Regions from separate parts of the Thalassospira indica genome, predicted to be linked through region 1. Evidence: predicted binding sites of a transcription regulator. Region 1 holds the regulator's gene; each other region holds the start of a gene.
The links. The regulator PhoB, encoded in region 1, activates phosphate uptake and scavenging genes when phosphate is short. The targets are predictions, from matches to a motif close to TNTCATAAAACTGTCA.
Positions count from the first base shown of each region.

Region 2: a site for PhoB is predicted at 4,323-4,338, ahead of DY252_RS13515 (choice-of-anchor I family protein). Genes of this name have one in related genera too.
Region 3: a site for PhoB is predicted at 2,030-2,045, ahead of phnC (phosphonate ABC transporter ATP-binding protein). Genes of this name have one in related genera too.

Region 1 covers NZ_CP031555.1:809,349-816,274, forward strand. Annotated here, with positions in the region: gene pstC (phosphate ABC transporter permease subunit PstC) at 1-170, shown strand, start outside; gene pstA (phosphate ABC transporter permease PstA) at 163-1,512, shown strand; gene pstB (phosphate ABC transporter ATP-binding protein PstB) at 1,514-2,317, shown strand; gene phoU (phosphate signaling complex protein PhoU) at 2,340-3,062, shown strand; gene phoB (phosphate regulon transcriptional regulator PhoB) at 3,079-3,777, shown strand; gene DY252_RS03945 (cation:proton antiporter domain-containing protein) at 3,857-5,605, opposite strand; gene DY252_RS03950 (calcium/sodium antiporter) at 5,872-6,834, shown strand; gene DY252_RS03955 (SDR family oxidoreductase) at 6,921-6,926, shown strand, end outside.
Region 2 covers NZ_CP031555.1:2,850,875-2,857,800, forward strand. Annotated here, with positions in the region: gene DY252_RS13500 (ABC transporter ATP-binding protein) at 1-176, shown strand, start outside; gene DY252_RS13505 (ATP-binding protein) at 248-1,747, opposite strand; gene DY252_RS13510 (response regulator) at 1,756-2,490, opposite strand; gene DY252_RS13515 (choice-of-anchor I family protein) at 2,653-4,248, opposite strand; gene DY252_RS13520 (NAD(P)/FAD-dependent oxidoreductase) at 4,443-5,489, shown strand; gene DY252_RS13525 (DUF2256 domain-containing protein) at 5,518-5,712, shown strand; gene DY252_RS13530 (DUF3253 domain-containing protein) at 5,709-6,017, shown strand; gene pgi (glucose-6-phosphate isomerase) at 6,024-6,926, opposite strand, start outside.
Region 3 covers NZ_CP031555.1:4,065,162-4,072,087, reverse strand. Annotated here, with positions in the region: gene phnE (phosphonate ABC transporter, permease protein PhnE) at 1-223, opposite strand, end outside; gene phnD (phosphate/phosphite/phosphonate ABC transporter substrate-binding protein) at 234-1,097, opposite strand; gene phnC (phosphonate ABC transporter ATP-binding protein) at 1,094-1,912, opposite strand; gene DY252_RS19050 (IS630 family transposase) at 2,382-3,410, opposite strand; gene DY252_RS19045 (ATP-binding protein) at 3,521-5,101, opposite strand; gene DY252_RS19040 (Mu transposase C-terminal domain-containing protein) at 5,094-6,926, opposite strand, start outside.

The DNA of each region.
Region 1 (6,926 bases):
TGACCACTGTTACCGTGCAGATCGTGACGCTTCTGGTCGGCGACCAGGAGTTCGACAGTGCAAAAACCCTCTCGGCCTTCGCGTTGGGGCTGGTTCTTTTCCTTGTCACCTTGGGGCTGAACGTATTTGCCCTTAAGGTTGTTCAGAAGTATCGCGAGAAATATGACTGATATGGCATCTCTTATGGAAGACAGAGCTGCGGCCAAAGTGATCTCTGACAATCTGCGCAAGCCGGTTGACTGGGACAGCCCGAAAATCGCCCGTAACATCAAGAAACGTTACGCGGCCGAACGCCGCTTTAAAAGCTATGGTCTGGTTGCGATCTGTTTGGCGCTGCTGGCGCTTTGCACGCTGGCACTCTCGATCGGCTCTAAAGGCTACAGCGCCTTTTACCAGACCTATGTCCAGCTCGAAGTGACCTTTGATCCGGCTGTGATCGATCCGGACCGGACCGGCGATCCCGACGTGATCGGGCGCGCGAACTTTGATGGTCTGGTCAAACAGGCGCTGCGTGATCGGTTCCCGGATGTGACCTCGCGCAGTGACAAACGTGATCTCTATGGCATCGTTTCAGGCGGCGCATCTTATGATCTGCGCGAACGGGTTCTCGAAAATCCGAGCCTGATTGGCCAAACGCGCACCATCTGGCTGATTTCCGGTGATGATTTCGACATGCTCAACAAGGGCTATATCGATCCCACCGTTGACGAAGGCGACCGTCGCCTCAATGACAACGAAGTCGCTTGGTATAACGAACTGGTTGCTGACGGTGCGGTGGAAAAACAGTTCCACACCCGCTTCTTTACCAGTGGCGATTCCCGCGAACCGGAACTTGCCGGTATCTGGGGGGCGGCTGTTGGCTCGTTCTATACCCTGCTTGTGACTTTGGCATTGTCCTTCCCGATTGGGGTTCTGGCGGCGATCTATCTCGAAGAATTCGCGCCCAAGAACCGCTTCACCCAGATTGTTGAAGTCAACATCAACAACCTGGCCGCGGTTCCATCCATCGTGTTTGGTCTGCTGGGGCTTGAGGTCTATCTCAATGTCATGCATTTGCCGCGCTCGGCCCCGGTTGTCGGTGGTTTGACGCTGGCGCTGATGACTTTGCCGACGATCATCATCGCATCGCGTGCGGCGATCAAGGCGGTGCCGCCGTCGATCCGTCAGGCCGCTCTTGGGCTTGGCGCATCACCGGTTCAGACCGTGACCCACCATGTCTTGCCGCTCGCCATGCCGGGCATTCTGACCGGCACGATCATTGGTATGGCACAGGCATTGGGGGAAACTGCACCGCTTCTGATGATAGGGATGGTGGCCTTTATTGTTGATATCCCGGGCGGGGCGCTTGACCCGGCAACGGTTCTGCCGGTCCAGATCTATCTGTGGGCAGACAGCCCGGAACGTGCCTTTGTCGAGAAAACCTCGGCAGCGATTATGGTGTTGCTGGCCTTCCTTGTCCTGATGAATGGACTGGCTGTGTATCTGCGCAAAAAATTTGAACGGAAGTGGTAAAATGGCTGCTGTATCCCAGAGCGCAATGACGGCGGAGCCGTCGGTCGAAAACCCGAAAATGACCGCGCGCAAGCTCGATCTTTTCTATAGCGACAATCAGGCCCTCTATGAGGTCAACCTTGATATCCCCGAACAGCAGGTAACCGCACTGATTGGTCCGTCGGGCTGTGGTAAATCCACCTTCCTGCGGTGCCTGAACCGGATGAATGACACCATTGACGGTGTGACGATCAAAGGTGACGTTACCCTGGATGGTCGCGACATCTATGACAAGCGGATCGACGTGGTTCAGCTGCGCGCGCGCATCGGCATGGTGTTCCAGAAACCGAACCCGTTCCCGAAAACCATCTATGACAACGTGGCCTATGGCCCGCGTATTCATGGTCTGGTCAATTCGCGTGACGAACTTGATGAAATCGTCATGACCTCGCTCGAACGTGCCGGTCTTCTGAAAGAAGTCAAAGATCGCCTGCAGTCACCGGCAACCGGTCTTTCCGGTGGTCAGCAGCAGCGCCTTTGCATCGCACGCGCGGTTGCCGTCAGCCCGGAAGTCATCCTGATGGATGAGCCGTGCTCGGCCCTTGATCCGATTGCGACCGCCAAGGTCGAGGAACTGATAGACGAGTTGCGTTCGAACTACACGATCGTGATCGTGACCCACTCCATGCAGCAGGCCGCCCGTGTGTCGCAGCGCACCGCGTTCTTCCACCTCGGAAAGCTGGTTGAAGTCGGTGAAACCGATCAGATCTTTACCAACCCGAAGGACGAACGCACCAAGGGTTACATTACCGGCCGCTTCGGTTAAGCGACGCCAGGAGTACGCATAAATGGCTGATGAACATACCCATATCGTAAGTTCGTTCGACGAGGAACTGACCCGTCTGAACAACATCATTTCGCAAATGGGCGGGCTTGCTGAAAGCCAGCTTATTTCCTCGATCAGATCCATCGTCAAACGCGATTCCGAACTGGCCGAGAAAGTCATCCTGTCCGATCAGCGCATTGATGTGCTCGAACAGGAAGTCCAGGACTTTGCCGTCCGTCTTCTGGCCCTGCGTCAGCCGATGGCTGATGACCTGCGTCAGGTGGTGACCGCGCTCAAGCTGTCAAACGATCTTGAACGCATTGGTGATCTTGCCAAAAACATCGCCAAACGCGCGCAGGTCCTGAACCAGATCCCGCCGATCCGCCCGGTTCAGGCGATCCCGAACATGGCCAAGCTGGCCCAGGAAATCATCAAGGATGTCCTGGATGCCTATATCGAAAGCGACGCCGAAAAGGCCCACCGGGTCTGGGAACGCGATCAGGAAGTCGACGATATGTACAATTCGCTGTTCCGCGAATTGCTGACCTACATGATGGAAGATCCGCGCAACATTACCGCATCGACCCATCTGTTGTTCATTGCCAAGAACATCGAACGTATCGGTGATCACGCAACCAATATCGCCGAAACGATCTATTACCGGATCAAGGGCGAAGACCTGCCGGGGATTGACCGGCCAAAAAACGACGCAGCGAACTTCGCTGTTGTCGAACCGAATGACTGACACGGGAGCATAGAAGATGGACCCAACGGTTCTTATCGTCGAGGACGAGGCAGCAATCGTAACCATGTTGCGCTACAACCTCGAACGCGAGGGGATGCAGGTTGTCGAAGCCGGTGACGGTGACGAAGCGTTGAAAATTCTGGCTGAAACCCATGTCGATCTGGTTTTGCTCGACTGGATGCTGCCGGTAATGTCGGGGATCGAGGTCTGCCGTCAGATCCGCCGCAAGCCTGAAAGCCGCGATTTGCCGGTGATCATGGTGACTGCACGCGGTGAAGAAGGCGACCGGATCCGCGGTCTTGATACCGGGGCTGATGACTATGTCACCAAGCCGTTTGCCATTGGCGAGCTTCTGGCCCGTATCCGCGCACTTTTGCGCCGGTCCGGTCCGGCGCAACCACAAGGGCAGTTGATCTATTCCGACATCGAAATGGATCTCGCCGCCCACCGGGTCAGCCGCAATGGAAAATCGATCCATCTTGGCCCGACCGAGTTCCGTCTGCTGCGCTATTTCCTCGAACATCCGGGGCGGGTTTTCTCGCGCGAACAGTTGCTTAACGCGGTTTGGGGGCCGAACATCTATGTCGAAACCCGCACGGTTGACGTTCATATCCGCCGCCTGCGCAAGGCGCTCAATGACGTCAAGGGCACCCGCGATATCATCCGCACGGTCCGTGCCGCGGGCTATGCGCTGGACTCTGAAACCGCTGCCTAACCCGGTTTAGAGCCTGATCTAATTAAAAAACCCCCGCAGCGATTTGCTGCGGGGGTTTTGTTTTAACGTCGTAACGTCTTCAGGTTTCTTTCTTCGCCGGTTTGTCCGCATTCTCCGACCCTGACGGTTTGCGCTGCGGGCGCGGCGCCAGTTCATTCATCAAAAGCATGTCCGCGCGGCGGAATTTGGCGATTTCGGCATCAATGTCTTCCTGCGGCACGTCGCACGCCGCCAAAACGTGATCGGATAATCTCAACCCGGTTTCGAGAACCTCCGGGATGGCGGCATCCGCCCCGTGGCGCGACAGCGGCCCGATATGGGTGATGTCCTGCGCACGGGCAAAGATCTTCAGATGCGGGTAATGCTGGCGCAAAAGGGCGACCGTCTTCTCGGTCGCATGCGGGTTCCCCATGGCAACAACCGCAATTTTTGCTTCATCCGTATGTGCAGCCCGGAAAGTTTCCGGTCTGGACCCGTCGGCAAAGTAAACCGGCAATCCTTCTGCCCGGCCCCGCGAAACCTGCTGTGCATCACTATCAAGCACCAGGAACGGAATGTTGCGCGTCTTGAGCAACCGGGCCAGAACCCGTCCAACGCGGCCGCTTCCGATCACCAGAACATGCTGGTGGATGCCCTCGGACTCTTCGGCAATCACGCCAAGCTGGTCTTCTTCCTTGGGATGAAGCTTTTCCTCGATCTTGTGACCAAGGCTGATCAGGGTCGGGGTCAGCGCCATCGAAATCGCCACCACCGGGATCAGCATCGCAGCCATTTCAAGCGGTACAGCACCATTCTGGGCGGCCAGGGCAAACATCACAAAGGCAAATTCACCGCCGGCGGCCAAGCTCATGGCTACCCGGATGGCAAGGCCGGTTTCAAACCGGATCGCACGTGCCAGAACGAACAAAACTGCCGTCTTGATCACCAGCAACAGCACCAGCCACATGACGATGGTGCCAAATTCGTTATACACAACGTCGGCATCAACCGACATGCCGACCGACATAAAGAACAGCGACAGGAACACGCCGCGGAACGGCGAAATGTCGGCTTCGATCTGATGGCGGAATTCGGTTTCGGCCAACATCACCCCTGCGATAAACGCCCCCAGCGCCATCGAAAGCCCGGAAACCTCGGTCAAGGTGCTGGCCGCCAGCACAACAAACAGCGTGCCGATGGCAAACAGTTCCGGGTTCTTGAGCGACGCGATATAGCGAAACAGCCGCGGCAACACATAGCGCCCGACGAGCAACAACAACGCGACCGACCCGAAACCAAGCAGGATGCTCATCCACGGGCTTGTTTCCGTTCCGGCGTCACCTGCGGCCTGCACCATAATCAGGAACGGACCAACCGCCACGTCCTGCAGTAACAAAATGGCAAGGGCCGCACGGCCAAACCGGGTATTGAGCTGCTTGTCATCGGAAAGCTGTTTGAGAATGATCGCGGTCGATGAAAGCGCAAGGGCGCCGGCAATCACCAAGGCCGTCGGCAGCGGGAATTCCATGACAACCAGAAGCCCCAGAAGGGCTGCCATCGACACCAGAATTTGCAAAACGCCCAGACCGGCAAACCGCCCGCCAATCACCCGCAAACGATCACGCGAAAGCTCCAGCCCGATCATGAACAGCAGGAAAACCACGCCCAGTTCGGCAACCGTGGAAATGTCTTCGCGTTCGGAAATCAGGCCAAAGCCGAACGGCCCGATAAAGAACCCGCCAATCAGAAAGCCGATGATCGAATTCGCACGCAGCTTGTGCGCAATCGGCACCGCAATGATCGCGGCAGTCAGAATAAGAAACAGCTCAAACAGGACGCTGTGATGCATGGCGAAATTCGTTCCGGAAGGCGGTCAAATAATCAATGGGTATCAGGACCTAAATCCCTGAAAATAACGAGATTACAACGATAACGAAAATAACCCTGCCAGTCGTGGGTAAATTTGCGGCATTTGCGAAATTCACCACGGAATCCTGCGATCAGGTGCTGTGGCAATTGTCACCGCCTGATGACTTGCCATTCGCGCCGCCAAATGCCATCTTCCGCGGGCCCGACAAAGGGCCGGTTTAATCGCTTTTGAAACGAGCAGATATTTTGGAACAGCTTATCCCCTATCTTCAGATCATCGCGGGTCTTGTTCTCCTGACAGCAGGTGGTGAATTCATCGTAAGGGGGGCGGTTGGTCTTGCACTTTTGCTGGGCGTTTCCAAGGTGATCGTCGGTCTGACGATTGTCGCCGCCGGGACATCGGCGCCGGAATTTGTCGTCTCGCTCAATGCGTCGCTCAAGGGCACGGCCGATATCGCCATGGGCAACGTTGTTGGCTCCAACATTGCCAATATCCTGCTTATTCTCGGTGCGGTGGCGCTTCTGAAACCCGTTGCGGCCTCGCGGGTCACCGTGGTCCGTGATGGTGGCACCATGTTGCTGGGCACGGTCCTGTTTATTGCCTTTTGCATGTTTGGCGTGATCGAACGCTGGGCCGGGGCGGTGATGCTTTGTGTGCTGGCGGCCATCTGGTACTTCACCTATCAGCACGACAAAAATTCGCCGAGCGAGGCCAGCCACCTGCACGAAGAAGAAGTCGACGAAGTCGGCGAAAAGCCCAAAGGCTGGACCAGGCCGATCATCGCCACCGTCATCGGGATTGTGGCGCTGATGTTTGGCGCCGAGTGGCTGGTTGAAGGCGGGGTCTCAGTCGCCCGACAGTTTGGCGTATCCGAAGCCGTGATTGGCCTGACCCTTGTCGCCTTTGGCACGTCACTTCCGGAACTCGCCGCATCGGTGGTTGCTGCCTTCCGCGGCCATTCCGATGTGGCGTTGGGCAATGTGTTTGGCTCCAACCTTTTGAACCTGCTTGTGATCATTGGCGGTGTGTCGCTGATCGCACCGATCCCGGTGCCTGAACAGATCATGAATTCCGATATCTGGATCATGCTGGCGGTAACCGTGGGTTTGCTCGGTGTTGCCTATGCCATGCGCAAGATTTCGCGCATCACCGGTGTTGCATTCGTGATTGCCTATCTGGTCTATGTCTTCCAACTTGTCGTAGCATAAAGCATATTGCGTTTAATCTGTTCAATCAGTTCGCGGGCCGTCTGTCCCATGACAGTCCGTACACTTTGCGAAGGATCAAGGCACCAATGACA
Region 2 (6,926 bases), 2.0 Mb from region 1:
TCGAAGTGATCGAACCGACCGGTGCCGACACGATGACCGTGATCGAAATCGCCGGTAAGGAAATCGTGGCGCGCGTCCGTCCGGACCGTCAACCGAAACCAGGCGAGAGCATGACGTTCTCGGCCGACATGTCTCAGATCAGTCTGTTTGACCCGGATACCGAGTTGCGGATCTGATCTGATTGGCGGGTGGTTCTGGGGGCCACCCGCCATTCTTCTTTTTGGGCCCTGCCCTGTGCGGCACCTGCCTAAACCCTGCGCGGCAGGGACACGATAACTTCCAGACCTTTTCCCGGCATATTGCGCAACTCGATGCATCCGTCATGGGCATCAATCACGGTTTTAACGATCGAAAGCCCAAGGCCACTGCCCCCGGTGCTGCGCGCCCTAGATCCTTCGACACGATAAAACGGCAGGAACACCTTATCCTGATGTTCGACCGGGATACCGGGCCCTTCGTCACGGATGGTGACCAGCACGGTATCTGCCGTGGCTTCCAAACTGACATTGGCGCGATGGCCGTATTTCAGGGCATTTTCAATCAGGTTGGTGAAGGCACGCTTCAACGTGCCCGGACGGCAGGATAACCGGATGCTGCGTTTGCCCTCAAAGGAATGGGCATCATCATTGCCGCCGAACACCGTATGGACCGAACTGAACTGCAACGGCTGTGGCCCGGCAAAACTCACCGGGCGGCCAAGATCAGCGTAATCGTCACAGATGGCCTCAAGCACGGAAATGAAGTCAACCGTGCGTTCTTCTTCCTTGGCGATCCAGTCACCAAGGAAATCAAGCGCGTCATTGAGAAGACTGTCCATTTCATCAAGATCACGCAAAACGGTTTCGCGCAGCTCATCATTTTCAATGAACTCGGCGCGTAGTCTTAACCGCGTGCTGGGTGTGCGCAAATCGTGCGAAATCGCGGCCAGCATCCGGGTGCGGTCCCCCAGCATCCGTGAAATACGTTCGCGCAAATCGTTATAGGCCGCGGCCATTGACCGGGCCTCGGTCGGTCCGCGTTCCTCGACCGGTGGGCCGCTGACATCATCGGCGTGATCAATGATCGCACGCGTCAGGCGCTTGAACGGCCCTGCCAACAAATCGGCAAGCCCGGCAAACACGACAAGAACCGCGGCCACCCCCATCAGGAACATCAGAAAAACCAGCGACGGCGATGAATAGTTCGCCCACAGTTCGTTATGGTGCACCAGAATGCGCTTGCCCGACGGCATCATGATTTCCACCTGCGCCTCAAGCCCCAGACGCGCGATTTCACGCGACAGTTCGGCAAAGAACAGGCTGGGATTTTCGGTGGCCTCGATGGTGGCGCGCTGTTCGGCACTCAAACGACCACGTTCGAAATGCACCTTGACCGAGGTCGGCCAGCCGGTATTGGCCAGTCGGACCGGCATGGCGATATGCTGCGCGGGTCTGGAAAACAACAACAAGGTCCCGACATCATCGGATGGCAGGATGCGCATTGTCATGCCATCGCGCGCAGCGATATCGATGATGTTTTCTTCAAATTCGGGGTTTTCGGCGATCCGTACCAGTTCGCGAATGGTAAAGCCCAGCGTATAGGCCCGGCCAATGCGTTCGTCCCGCTCGATCACGTAATAGGACGCCATGGCACTGAGGGCTGCAATGATCAGTCCGCCCAGCATCATCAGAAGAAAGATACGCCCGCCCAGCGTGCGCGGCTTGTAGCGGCGCATATAGTTGCTGAATTTTGCGAACATATCGGCCATGGGTCGGCCTAAATCGTTTGGGTGTCGGCGCAGAACTGATAGCCGATGCCGCGCACTGTCTTGATCAGTTTCGGGTTCTTGGCGTCTTTTTCGATTTTGCGGCGCAGGCGGCTGATCTGGATATCGATGCTGCGATCAAACGGAAGCGAGCTTTGCCCGCGCACAATATCGACAAGCTGTTCACGCGACAGCGCCCGCTTGTTGTTCTTGACCAGTGCCAGAAGCAACGAAAACTCGCCCGTCGACAGATGCACGGCAACGTTATCGGCGTCGCGCAATTCACGTGACCCGATATCAAGCGTCCATTCGCCGAAAATGATCTTGTGCGCCGGGGCGACTTCGTTATCAGACGGCCCAACCGCACCCGTTTCAAAGCGCCGGAACACAGCACGGATGCGGGCCAGCAATTCACGCGGGTTAAACGGCTTGGTCAGGTAATCATCGGCACCAAGTTCAAGGCCAAGAATACGGTCGGTATCCTCGCCCACCGCGGTCAGCATGACAATCGGCACCTTGGAGGTCCGTCGAACATCCCGGCACAGCGCAAAGCCGTCCTCACCCGGCAACATGATATCAAGAATCACCAGATCGATTTTCCAGTCGCGCAGTGCACGATGCATTTCATTGCCGTCGGACACGGTGGTAATGCGAAAACCGTGTTGCAACAGGAACTTCTTCAAAAGCTTCTGGATTTCCTGGTCATCATCAACGACCAGAATATGTGGTTCACGTCGCGTCGTCAGTGTCCCGAACTCCCCTGATATTCATCGGCCATGTCCCCGACCGCGGCGGGAGTTTAGTCGATATCGTCACCGGCTTGAACCGTTTTCCATCTGGCGTTTAAAAAGGAAAAAGCCGGGCAATGCCCGGCTTCCCCATATCCAGTAATCAGGGCTGTAATCGGGTTACTTCAAGTCATAAACCTTGGTGCTACCAGATACTTCCGATGCCACCACCAGCATTGCGTTGCCGGTTGGGCTGTCCTTGGCAGCGACAAACTGCAAGCCTTCCGGGGCCAGTTCACCGGCCGTATCGTTTTCCGGATTGCCCGAGAAACGGCGATCACTGTGATATGTCACGAACTGCGGATTGGTCGGGTTGGTCAGATTATAGACCATGAAGCCACCCTGACGTTCCAGCCCGATAAAGGCATAGGGCGTGCCGTTGACATAGCCACTGGCAATTCCCTCGGGTTCCGGTCCTTTGTCATCGGAACGGTTGTCACGGCTGCCGTTTTCCGTATCCGACGAGTTGAACACATTCGGATAGCGTGCCGCCAAAATCTGTTCAAACGCATCGCCGCTGTCAAAAACCATCTCGCCAGCGGCATCAAGCACCGAGAACGACCGTGCACCATAGCTGTAGATCACATCAACATCGCCATCAAAGTCGATATCGCCCTGTGCGGTTGTGGTTTTCAAACGCCCAAGATTTTCGTCCTTTTGCAGAGTGCTTGCCGTCGGGAACACACCCGGATCAAGGGTCAGTTTGCCAACGCGGGTTTCCTCGCTATAGCCGTCATAATCACGTGAATCACCCTCGTTGGCGATCAGTACCCAGTCCTTGCCATCGATATGGATCACATCAATGGTGTCAGGCATGTACATGCCCATCACTGGCCAGGTGCGGATATTGATCTTGCCGTCCTTGTCGCTGGCATCAAAGGCGTGAACCGAATAATCCTTGAAACCAAGACCAGCAACGCGTTTAACGGTTGCGGTTTCGATATCAATGATCGCGACAGCATTGTTTTCCTGCAGGGATACATAGGCGGTTTTGCTGTCCTTGGAGACGGCGATATATTCCGGTTCAACATCCTGCGCGACGCTTGATTTACCCGGGTTTGATGTCCGCATGCCATAGGGCAGCTTGCCATCATTCAGGAAGTTGAAATCAACCGTGCTAACATCGCCTGCCGACAGGTTTTCTACACCACCGGCCATGGAGATGATCGAAACACTGCCTTCCGGATCAATGGTGAAGGCATCATTGGGTTCGCCCTCGTTGGCGACCAAAACATATTTGCCATCCGGGGAAAACTTGATCATGTCGGGCAGCGCACCGACAGTCACAGCCGAGATAAAGGTGCCTTCGGTATCAAAGAAAACAGCCTGACCCGGTGACTGTTTGTCTTCGTTTTCAACGGCAACCGCGACAACACCATTCATCACGGCAACACTGTTGGCACCCTTGCCCCATATGGACAGGTCGATCGAACCGATTTTGCCAAGTTCGGACGGATTGGACATATCAAGAATGTCGATCACCTTGTCGGCACCGTTTACGACAAAGACGCGTTTTGTAACCGGGTCGAAGGCCGGGATTTCGGCCGCACTTTCATCGAGCATGCCGGTACGGTATTCGCCCATCGGCACAATCGTGATCGGATGTGCACCTGCATTGATGACATCACCAGCCATCATGGTGTGATTGGGTGTCGTGCCCGCACAGGCAGTCAAAAGCAGTGAAACAGCGGCTGTCGCCATCAATGAAGAACGCATGTTTTCCCCTTGGAATAACCTTAAACAAGTCTGGCAGACTGCGTGTTTGTTGTAACGGCTTCATGACCCGGCCATGACAGTTTCATAAATTTCTTCGCAAACGCACTGCTCCAATCACGATGTCGTTTCGTATTGAAACCATCAATAAATTTACGCCTTCGGGACGTGCCCCGGGACCCAGACAGGAGCCACACATGCCGCAGATGTCAAACCTGAATATTGCGATCATTGGTGCAGGAATGGCGGGCCTTAAGGCGGCCAGCACCCTTCATCGCATTGGCATGAATGTAACCGTGTTTGAAAAAAGCCGTGGGCTTGGCGGACGTTTGGCATCTCGGCGTACCGATTTCGGCCATTTTAATCACGGGGCGCAATACGTGACAGCCCGCGATCCCGGATTTAATGCCTTCCTGCAAGAAGCCAAAGAATTTAACGCCGCACAGAACTGGTCGCCGAACCTGCATCGCGGGACTCCGGCCCCGACCCAATCGGGCGTGGCATTGTCACCGATCGCACGCCATCTCGGCAATCTGGCAGAAGAGTCCTGGTATCAGGGTGCGCCGCAGATGAACAAACTGATCGGCCCATTGATCGATACTTTCCCGATCCAGAAACAGCATCGCATCGTCGGGATCGAACCGACTGGTCCGCGCAGTTTTATGCTGCATGATGATCTCGATGGCAGGTTCGGCCCGTTTGATGGCGTGATCGTGACCGCCCCTGCCCCGCAAACCGCCGAACTTTTGCGTCCGCTTGCCCCGCGCTATTCCCCGATTGACGAGGTTGTCATGGCGCCGTGCTGGGCGGTGATGGCGGCGTTTGAAACGCCGCTTCCGACCGGCTTTGACGCGATGCTGCATCCCAGCCCCGAAATCAGCTGGGCCGCACGCAGCAGCCAGAACAATGACATGTTCCACCGTCGCACACCCGATCCGTGGGTCCTGCACGCCAGCCCGGAATGGTCACGTCAGCACCTTGAAGAAGACAAGGACCGCGTGATTGAAAAGCTGCTGGCCGCCCTTCGTGATGTCAGTGGTGTGAAACTGCCGGAACTTCATTCGGTGCAGGCCCATCGTTGGCGTTATGCGCGGACTGAATTGCCACTTGGCAAAAGTCACCTTAACGGCATGAACGGCCGGGTGATTGCCGCAGGCGACTGGTGCCTTGGCGCACGGGTCGAGGCGGCCTGGCGCAGTGGCCGGTCCGCTGCACATGCCATGGTCGAAGCCCTGATCGGATAATCGGTAAACGTCATCCGAACACAGTATCATGCCGCAAAATGCCAATGGACATAGTCACAGCAAATCAGACCTGCCGCAGAAAACCTGCGTGACATGCGCCCGCCCGTTTAACTGGCGGCGCAAATGGAAGGATTGCTGGGAGGAGGTTCAATATTGCTCTGACCGGTGCCGACGCCAGCGAAAACAACCTGCAAAAACCGACATGCAGGACCAATTATCATGATGTTTGACCAAAAAGACGAAGATCAGCCAACCTATGCCATCCTGCGCCAGCGCGTGATTGATCTGGCAACAGAGCGCGGGCCGGACAAAACGATCTGCCCGTCCGAAGTTGCCAAAACCTTTGGCTCCTACTGGCGGGATTTGATTCCGCGCGTGCATCAGGTGGCAGAACAACTGTGTGCCGAGCGCAAACTGACATTTGAAAAGGGCGGCCTGACATTTGAAAAGGGCGGCATCAGCCATGGCCAAAACCGCCCTTCGGGTCATTATCGATTGCGCATCGTCGCCGATGATCAGGACGACTAATCCAGCTTATGCGCCACGCAAGGCATGCAGGCGCTTGATCAGACCGGCGGTCGATGCATCACGCGATCCGGCATCTTCCTTGCCCTCAACCATCGGAAGCAGTTCCTTGGCAAGCTGCTTGCCAAGCTCAACGCCCCACTGATCATAGGAATTGACGTTCCAGATGATGCCCTGAACAAAGATTTTGTGTTCATACATCGCGACCAGTCGGCCAAGGGTGAAGGGATCAAGTTGCTTATAGAGGATCATGGTGCTGGGCTTGTTGCCATCAAACACCTTTTGCGGTGCCAGCACATCAATCTCGGCCGGTGACAGGTCACTGCCAGAAAGCTCTTCACGGACTTCGGCCTCGGTCTTGCCGCGCATCAATGCCTCGGCCTGTGCAAGGCAGTTCGACACCAGCTTGTCATGATGGTTCGCCAACGGATGCAGCGCATTGGCCGCCACGATGAAATCAACCGGGATCAGTTCGGTACCCTGATGGATCAGTTGATAAAACGCATGCTGGCCGTTTGTCCCCGGCTCACCCCAGATGATCGGGCCAGTTTCATAGGCAATCGGTTTGCCATCGCGGGTGACTGATTTGCCGTTACTTTCCATATCGGCCTGCTGCAGATAGGCCGGCAGGCGTGACAGGTGCTGATCATAAGGCAGGATGGCTTGGCTCGATGCCCCCAGCACATTGCGATACCACACCCCGATCATACCAAGGATCATGGGAATGTTGGTTTCAATCGGGGCTGTTTTGAAATGGTTGTCCATTGCCTGCGCACCGCGCAGAAGTTCTTCGAACTTGTCATACCCGACGGCCAGAATGATCGGCAGACCGATTGCCGACCACAGGCTGTAACGTCCGCCAACCCAATCCCAGAAACCGAATGCATTGTCGGTATCAATGCCAAATGCCGC
Region 3 (6,926 bases), 1.4 Mb from region 1:
AGTCAGGTGGAAGAGATTCGCCAATGAGTGTGCCTATGGCTGGCACGCCATTGGCAAGTGTATTGAAATTGAGCAGCCCTACGTACCAACTTGCGACAAAAATGATGAGCAGCACTAACAGCGACTGTCCGAGTTTTTTCCGCCAGCCTTTCGCGTGCTCATCCAGCACGGAGGCCGACGGGGCCGGCGACAGAGTCGCCGGTTCCGTCGTTGTATAGTTCATGGGGCACTCCTCACATTTTTGCGAAATCAAGATTGAGCAGGCCACCCATAGCGCGGATGACATCGTAATCTTCGTCGGTAATTGCCGCGAATCCCTCAGCCTTCAGGTTGTCGAGAATCTCCGGGTCATCGATCTGCAGAAAGGCTTTCTGAATGTTGCTCTTCAGCTCAGGGGCCAGGTTCGAACGCATGGCCCAGGGGTATTGAGGAAAGTCACCGCTGTAGCCCAGCACTTTGACCTTGCTCCGATCAATCAAACCGCGGTCCATCACATGCTCGAAGATAACTTCGGACAACCCTCCGGCGTCGGCATTGCCATTGGCGACGTTAACCGCAACAGCGTCATGGCTACCGACGAAATGAGCCTCATAGTCCTTTCCGGCTTCGAGCCCTGCCTTCTCAAGGAGTACGGCCTTGGGGATCAGGTGGCTGGAAGTGGATGCGCGGTCACCGTAGGCCATTTTCTTGCCTTTGATATCCGCGAAGGAGCCAACGCCAGAGTCCGCATTGGCAATAATGATGGAGCGATAAGTCGGCTTCCCGTCTACCACCATGGCGGCAAAGGGTTCAATGTCACTCTTACTCTTGGCCATCACATAGGACAACGGACCAAAGTAAGCCAGGTCAATTCGGCCAAAACGCATGGCTTCGATCATGGAGGAGTAATCGGTGGTAACAATCAGTTCTACTTCCTTACCAAGAGTGGTTTCCAGGTAATCCTTCAAAGGTTGGTTTCGCTTGATCAGTTCTGACGCGTTCTCATCCGGCAGCAAGGCAACTTTCAAAAGATCAGGGTCTGTATCTGCGGCATGGGCTGACCAATGGATGCCGAGCATCATTATCAGAGCCAGCAAAGAGTGAATCATTGTCTTCATTGTGCTATCTCCAGTACGTCTGTCGTTATCGGGGTGGTCTTAGGTTTATGGATGGCTGGTTTGCCTTCCGCAGCTACCACGCTGGGTGAACGGTGGTAAATCTCGTCCAGGTGTTTCGATTTCAGGTTTTCAGGAGCATCGTCAAAAACGATATGAGCGTTCGAAAGGCCGATGATCCGGTCTGCAAAACGCTGGGCGTATTCCAATTGGTGCAAGGAAATAACCGCGGTGATTCCATCTTCCTGACAAATATCGCGCAGTAGGCCGAGTACCTTTTCAGAAGTGGCCGGATCCAGGCTGGCAACGGGCTCATCGGCAAGAATCATGGATGGTTGCTGCACCAATGCTCTGGCGATTCCAACCCGCTGCTGCTGGCCGCCGGACAACTGATCTACTCGGGAAAGCGCTTTGTCAGCCAGACCTACGCGGTCGAGGCATTGCAGAGCCAACTCCAGGTCCTGCCGGGGCAGGGGAAGCAGGCTTCGCCAAGTACCGTGATACGCAAGTCTGCCTGTCAGCACATTCTGTAACGCGGTGTATCGTTCGATCAGCTGGTGATGCTGGAACACCATGGCGGTGCGGCTGCGGTGCTGTCGCAGGATTCTACGGTTGGTCAGTTCACCAAACTCGCCAGACACAACCTTCCCGGTTGTGGGCTTAACCAGGTGATTCAGTGAACGAAGCAGAGTGGATTTACCCGCGCCTGAAAGTCCCAGTAGCACGGTGAATTCGCCCTTGTGAAAGTGAACGGTGGTGGGTTTGAGCGCGAGGACGTTTCCCGGGTAGGTTACGCCCATACTCTCGACTCGAAGCATCACATTGGTTGATTGAGTTGGGGCCACAGGATCACCTTTTGCAATAAATAAGCTCGCCGTATTGCGAGTTACAATTGAACGATAAAGCTGAGAGATGACACCGTCGTGTCACTGACGTGACAGTTTGATGAAGTGCTTTTGGTTCGCAAGGATTTTCCGAAGGGCTCTGTGAAATACATGGAGCTCAGCCAAAGTGGAACGAGCCACCCAGGAGCTTAAGCAACAAAAATTGCGTTCCACCGTCAGTCGGCGAATCTCACGGTACAGTTCGTCCGTGCTGAGTTCATCGAATTGCTTACCGACTATACTCTTGCCTTCGAGGAGGTCGGACGCGCTCTCCAATAGGTCGCGCTTCCAGGTGCTGACTATGGTGGGGTGGATCTGGAAACGGGCAGCAATTCAAGGTGTGGCCTTAAGGGTGGGCAAGGACAGCCTTGCACTTACTAATTCGAAATAAAGTAAGCGAATATTACCCGGAGATATAAGCCAAATCCGGATGGCCAAAAAACGATTTCAATAGTCGTGGCAATTTTTGCAAACGTCGAAGCTGCCGGTAAACAGTGCTCCGAAGTTGTTCTTTGCTGTTAATGATCTTTTTACCGACGTGATGGTATTTGATATAGCCCCAAACAGACTCGTCAGGATTCAGCTCCGGCGAGTACGGCGGCAGGAAGAACAACCTGAGCTTGCCGTCGAGACTCTCAACATAGTCTCGAACCCGACGAGCATGATGAACCGGGTGGTTATCGAGGATCAGGAAAACCGGCTTGTCAACGTCTTGCACCAGAGCCTTGAGGAAACCAAGAAACGCATCGGTGTTCATGTTGCCCTGAATGGTCTTAAAGCGAAGCTCGCCGCGAGGCGAGATGGCCGAGATCAGATTGATGCTGAAGCGACTGCCCGTATTACGGATGATCGGAGTTTCACCCCTGGGTGCCCAGGTGGTGCCACTGTGATAATCAGACCGAATGCTGGCTTCATCGCCGAAATAGATGGTGGCGCCGACTTTTTTTGCTTCCTTGCGAATTTCCGGGTAGGTCTCTTCTTTCCATTGTTTCACGGCCTCTGGCTTTTGCTGGTAGGCCCGATGCAGGGGTTTCTGAGGCGTCAGCCCCAGGTTTCGAAGCAGACGACCGACCGAGACATCGCTTAACCGGACGTTGAACTTTTGCCGGATGAGCTCACGCACTCGGCCCCGAGTCCACAGGGCAAAATCAAACTTCAACTGGTCCGGCGTAAAGGTCGTTATCCAGATATACAGCTCCCGGATCTGAGCACCGCTCAGTTTCTTGGGACGACCGGAAATCTGCTTGGCCTTGAGCGCGTCAAAGCCACCCTCGCGGTAGGCAGCCAGCCATTCATAGATTCGTGCTCGGCTCATCCCCAGCGCTTTGATGACGACTTCTGGACTCTCGCCATCCATGACCCGTTGAACGGCGCGAACGCGAATGGCTTCTAATGTTTTGTGATCAAGTTTACGACCGTCATCGTGGCGCATGTGTGTAAATATCCGATAAGCTTGGCGAACGGAGCCTACATTATAAATGATGTTCGCTTACTTTCGAACCCATTAGTATATTAAGTCTGATACCATGTGGTCGGATCTAATCACAGGAAGCTGTCCAGCCGGATAACAACGCCCATTTCCTGAAACTTGCTATAGGTCTCAGTACCACTGCTCTGTCGAACCAGCCGCAAATCATTTTTCAGATACACCGGCTTGGCCGGTTTGGCCACTGCTTTCTTAGAAACCTGCTTAGGGGTAGGCTTTTCCTGTAAGGCTCGAATATGTGCAACCAGACCCAAAAGATCCTCATCCGGTTTCTCTTCAATAGCTTGTTCGGCCACCACGGGGGCTATGTCCGATCCAATACCCATTTGCATCAACATATCGATCAACTGTTGGGCTTTGCTGGCTTGTTGAGGCTCAGTAGAAGTATGTGGAAGCTCTGGATCAGCAACATGGATGCCAGATGCGCGAATAGTATCAGTTGGTATGTCCAAGTCAGCATAGGCCAGAATTTGTTCTTTTCTGCCACTTCGCAATGCCTTAATCATAGGGTGGATTAGCGAAAGCTCTTCATTGAAGACCTTTTCTACAAGAAGCTGATCGATCACCTCTCGTCTGGCCATGACAGCACGGGTCTGACAGAGATAGAACAGCGATACCGCTACATGAGGGATACCCTGGGTGAACTCCCAGAACAAGTCTTTCATCGGCTCAGTGAGTGGAGTCGGAGCTTCAAACCACTGCAGCTTCCAGAGCCTTTTGATGAAACGCTCCCACTCCGCGTCTTGTTCCGGCTTGTCTGAACGTTCGAAGCGGTTCCAGTTCAGACTGCCAAATTGGGCAGCCCTGCGAGCTGAACGCATGGTCGGTGTAAACAGATCCAGTGCTTTCGGGGTACCAATAAACAGCACCGGCACCTTGATCACATTGGTCAGGGTGACAAAGAAATTCAGCATTTTCTGGGAGCCTCCCGACTTGGATTTTTCCAAGTGCTGAATTTCATCGATAGCCAGCAAGCCTACCGAATGAAGCGCAACTACTCTCGCTACGTCACCTAGCATCGACTCTGCAGAAGAGCGCGATTTTACAAATAACTGTTGATAATCTGTGCCAAGGGCATCATCAACCGCTCTGAAAAAGTTGATGCAGAGATGCCTGACGGAACCATCATGGGGACACTCAACCTTCAGCCAAACCAGCTGGGTATGCTGATAGTCAGGGTGATATATCACTTGCGGATAGCAGCTCAGAATCGCCTCTACAGCTGTCGATTTACCTGTTCCCGAGCAGCCAATCACCGAACTAACCAGAGATTCATTGCCTGCATTACGGCTGGCAGATTTGAAGTCTGTATAACCAACAGTATCAAGATTACGTTGGTGGCTGGCATCGGCTATGTTCCGACTCAGGTAGCCCCGACGAATCATGCTCGAGAGCATTTGTTCCAGTTGCAAATGCGACTTGGTCGGATAGAGGAACTGATCCAATATCCTCATCATCGCATGGCGACGAATGTGCCCAGGCAGCTTCTTCTCACTGTCGCCAACCGTTGGATAACGATTTAGCTTCTTAGCCGTTTCCTGAGGGGAATTAATCGGCGGAAGTGCATTAATCAAAGGATGCCCAGCATAGTCGGGGATTTCGGCCTCGATGTAATGCGCCAGGGGATGCTTAATCATCTCCATCCTCCAAGAACGAATCCAGATCAGGATAATCCAGGCAGGGTTCACTTCGCGTTTTGATATCGATAACCAAAGCCTTATGGCCAGTGGAACTGGCAGAATCTGGCTTACTTAATGATGTACGCTGACGTTCTGCTGCCAACTCATCGCGCCGATTATCACGAATGCCCATCAACCTACGGCTCGCTGGCAGAGATGGCTTTGAGGGTTTCTTCGCTGGCTCACGTTGGACTATATGGTCGATAGCATCCAAGGTGTCGATACTTGAATAGTCTGCCCGCTGCTTGGCAGATGCCTGTGCTCTCTTTCTCTCATATTGCTTTTGAGCCGCTTCCACAAATGTCATTCCTCGATAGCTGCGGCTACGATCTGAAAGATCGCAGACCCAATACTCATCATCGCCAGCAACTGGTCTGATAAATATCTCATTGGTGTTTCGAGGATCAAAAGCTGCTTCAATTTTGGTTGGACGGTTCTGTTTGATCCGGTCGAACCATCCAGCTTTCAACGCTTCCTGGCATGTATAGTTGATTCCACGCAGTTTGATACCTACCTCAGAAATCGTTGCAGTTTCGTTTGGCAACAGGTTAATTCTGGCTAGCCTCTCGTCACAGGTACGCAGCTTTCCTGTCCGGTTGCTAACTCCCCAGTTCCAAAGCGCAATAGGAACAGCTGCCAGATCATTCGGCATATCCGGAGCGAAATCGTAGTCTTTTACGACATGACTGGTGTTATGGCGGAGTACAAGATGAATCATCATCTCCGTAAAAGCAGATAGGCCCAACTCTGCATCAAGCTCGTAGCGTTTCCCTGTCCGTTTTTTGCCATTAACAGGCTCTACCACTCCGCCAACATAGGGTTTGAACTCAGCTTGAATAGTGTTGAAGTGCCGCTCGCAGATACCCTTGTCATCGCCTCTATAGGCTCTGGTGTTGCTTAGTTGAATTCCAAATCGATTCACCAGTGTGTCAGCCTGACGGGAAAGCAGCTCACCTCTATCTGCCAGAATGCTGGCCGGAATACCGACTGCAGGCCAGTCACTATCAGTAATCTCAATACCGTAACGCGCGCAGTACTCAACCTTGCTGCAGAACGCATTCGCTAGAGCCATACCTGCAGTAACCCACGAGGGTGTTTCAAAGCCGATATACATACCTGCAATCATACGGCTGAATACATCCTTCACGAGATACAACACTGGACGCCCTACAATTTTTTCAGGGTCTTCATCTGAAACCAGATACAGATCCACTATGGTTGCGTCAATTTCGTAACGAGCTCCTGGGCCGAAATTATTGGTCGCTGCCGTACTGATTAGGGGTTTGATGTCTTTATCGTATGCCCGAGCTGGCATTCGACGTTTTTCAGCTTCATGCTTTCGATAGTTCTTAGAGTAGAAGTATTGAAGCTGGCCCCGTGTCGCCAATCGACCTGGTGTTATATCAGGGTAACGGGACCGCAGGAGGCCGTTGGCTTTATTGAGTACAACTGACATCGGCACTGGCTTTCCTACGAGATAGCTTGTCTCAATTGCCGTGCGAAATATATCCGCCACATCCTCAGTTACGACAAGTCCTTCCCCCGGTGAGACCGAACGCTTCCGGCCCAGCTTTTTGTCCAAATTTCGTCGTGGCTTGCCACTCCCTCCACATTGTTGATAGTCAGGTGCGAGAGCATTCGGAGACATCCCTCTTTGCCAGAAACGGCGAAGAGCACGAACAATGAACAGGCGAGGTCGTCCCGATTGTTCGACCGCCAATCTTATGAGTTCATTCCGCGTTTTCTTCTCGAATAAAGCTTCATGCTTCTCGAGTAGGGGCTT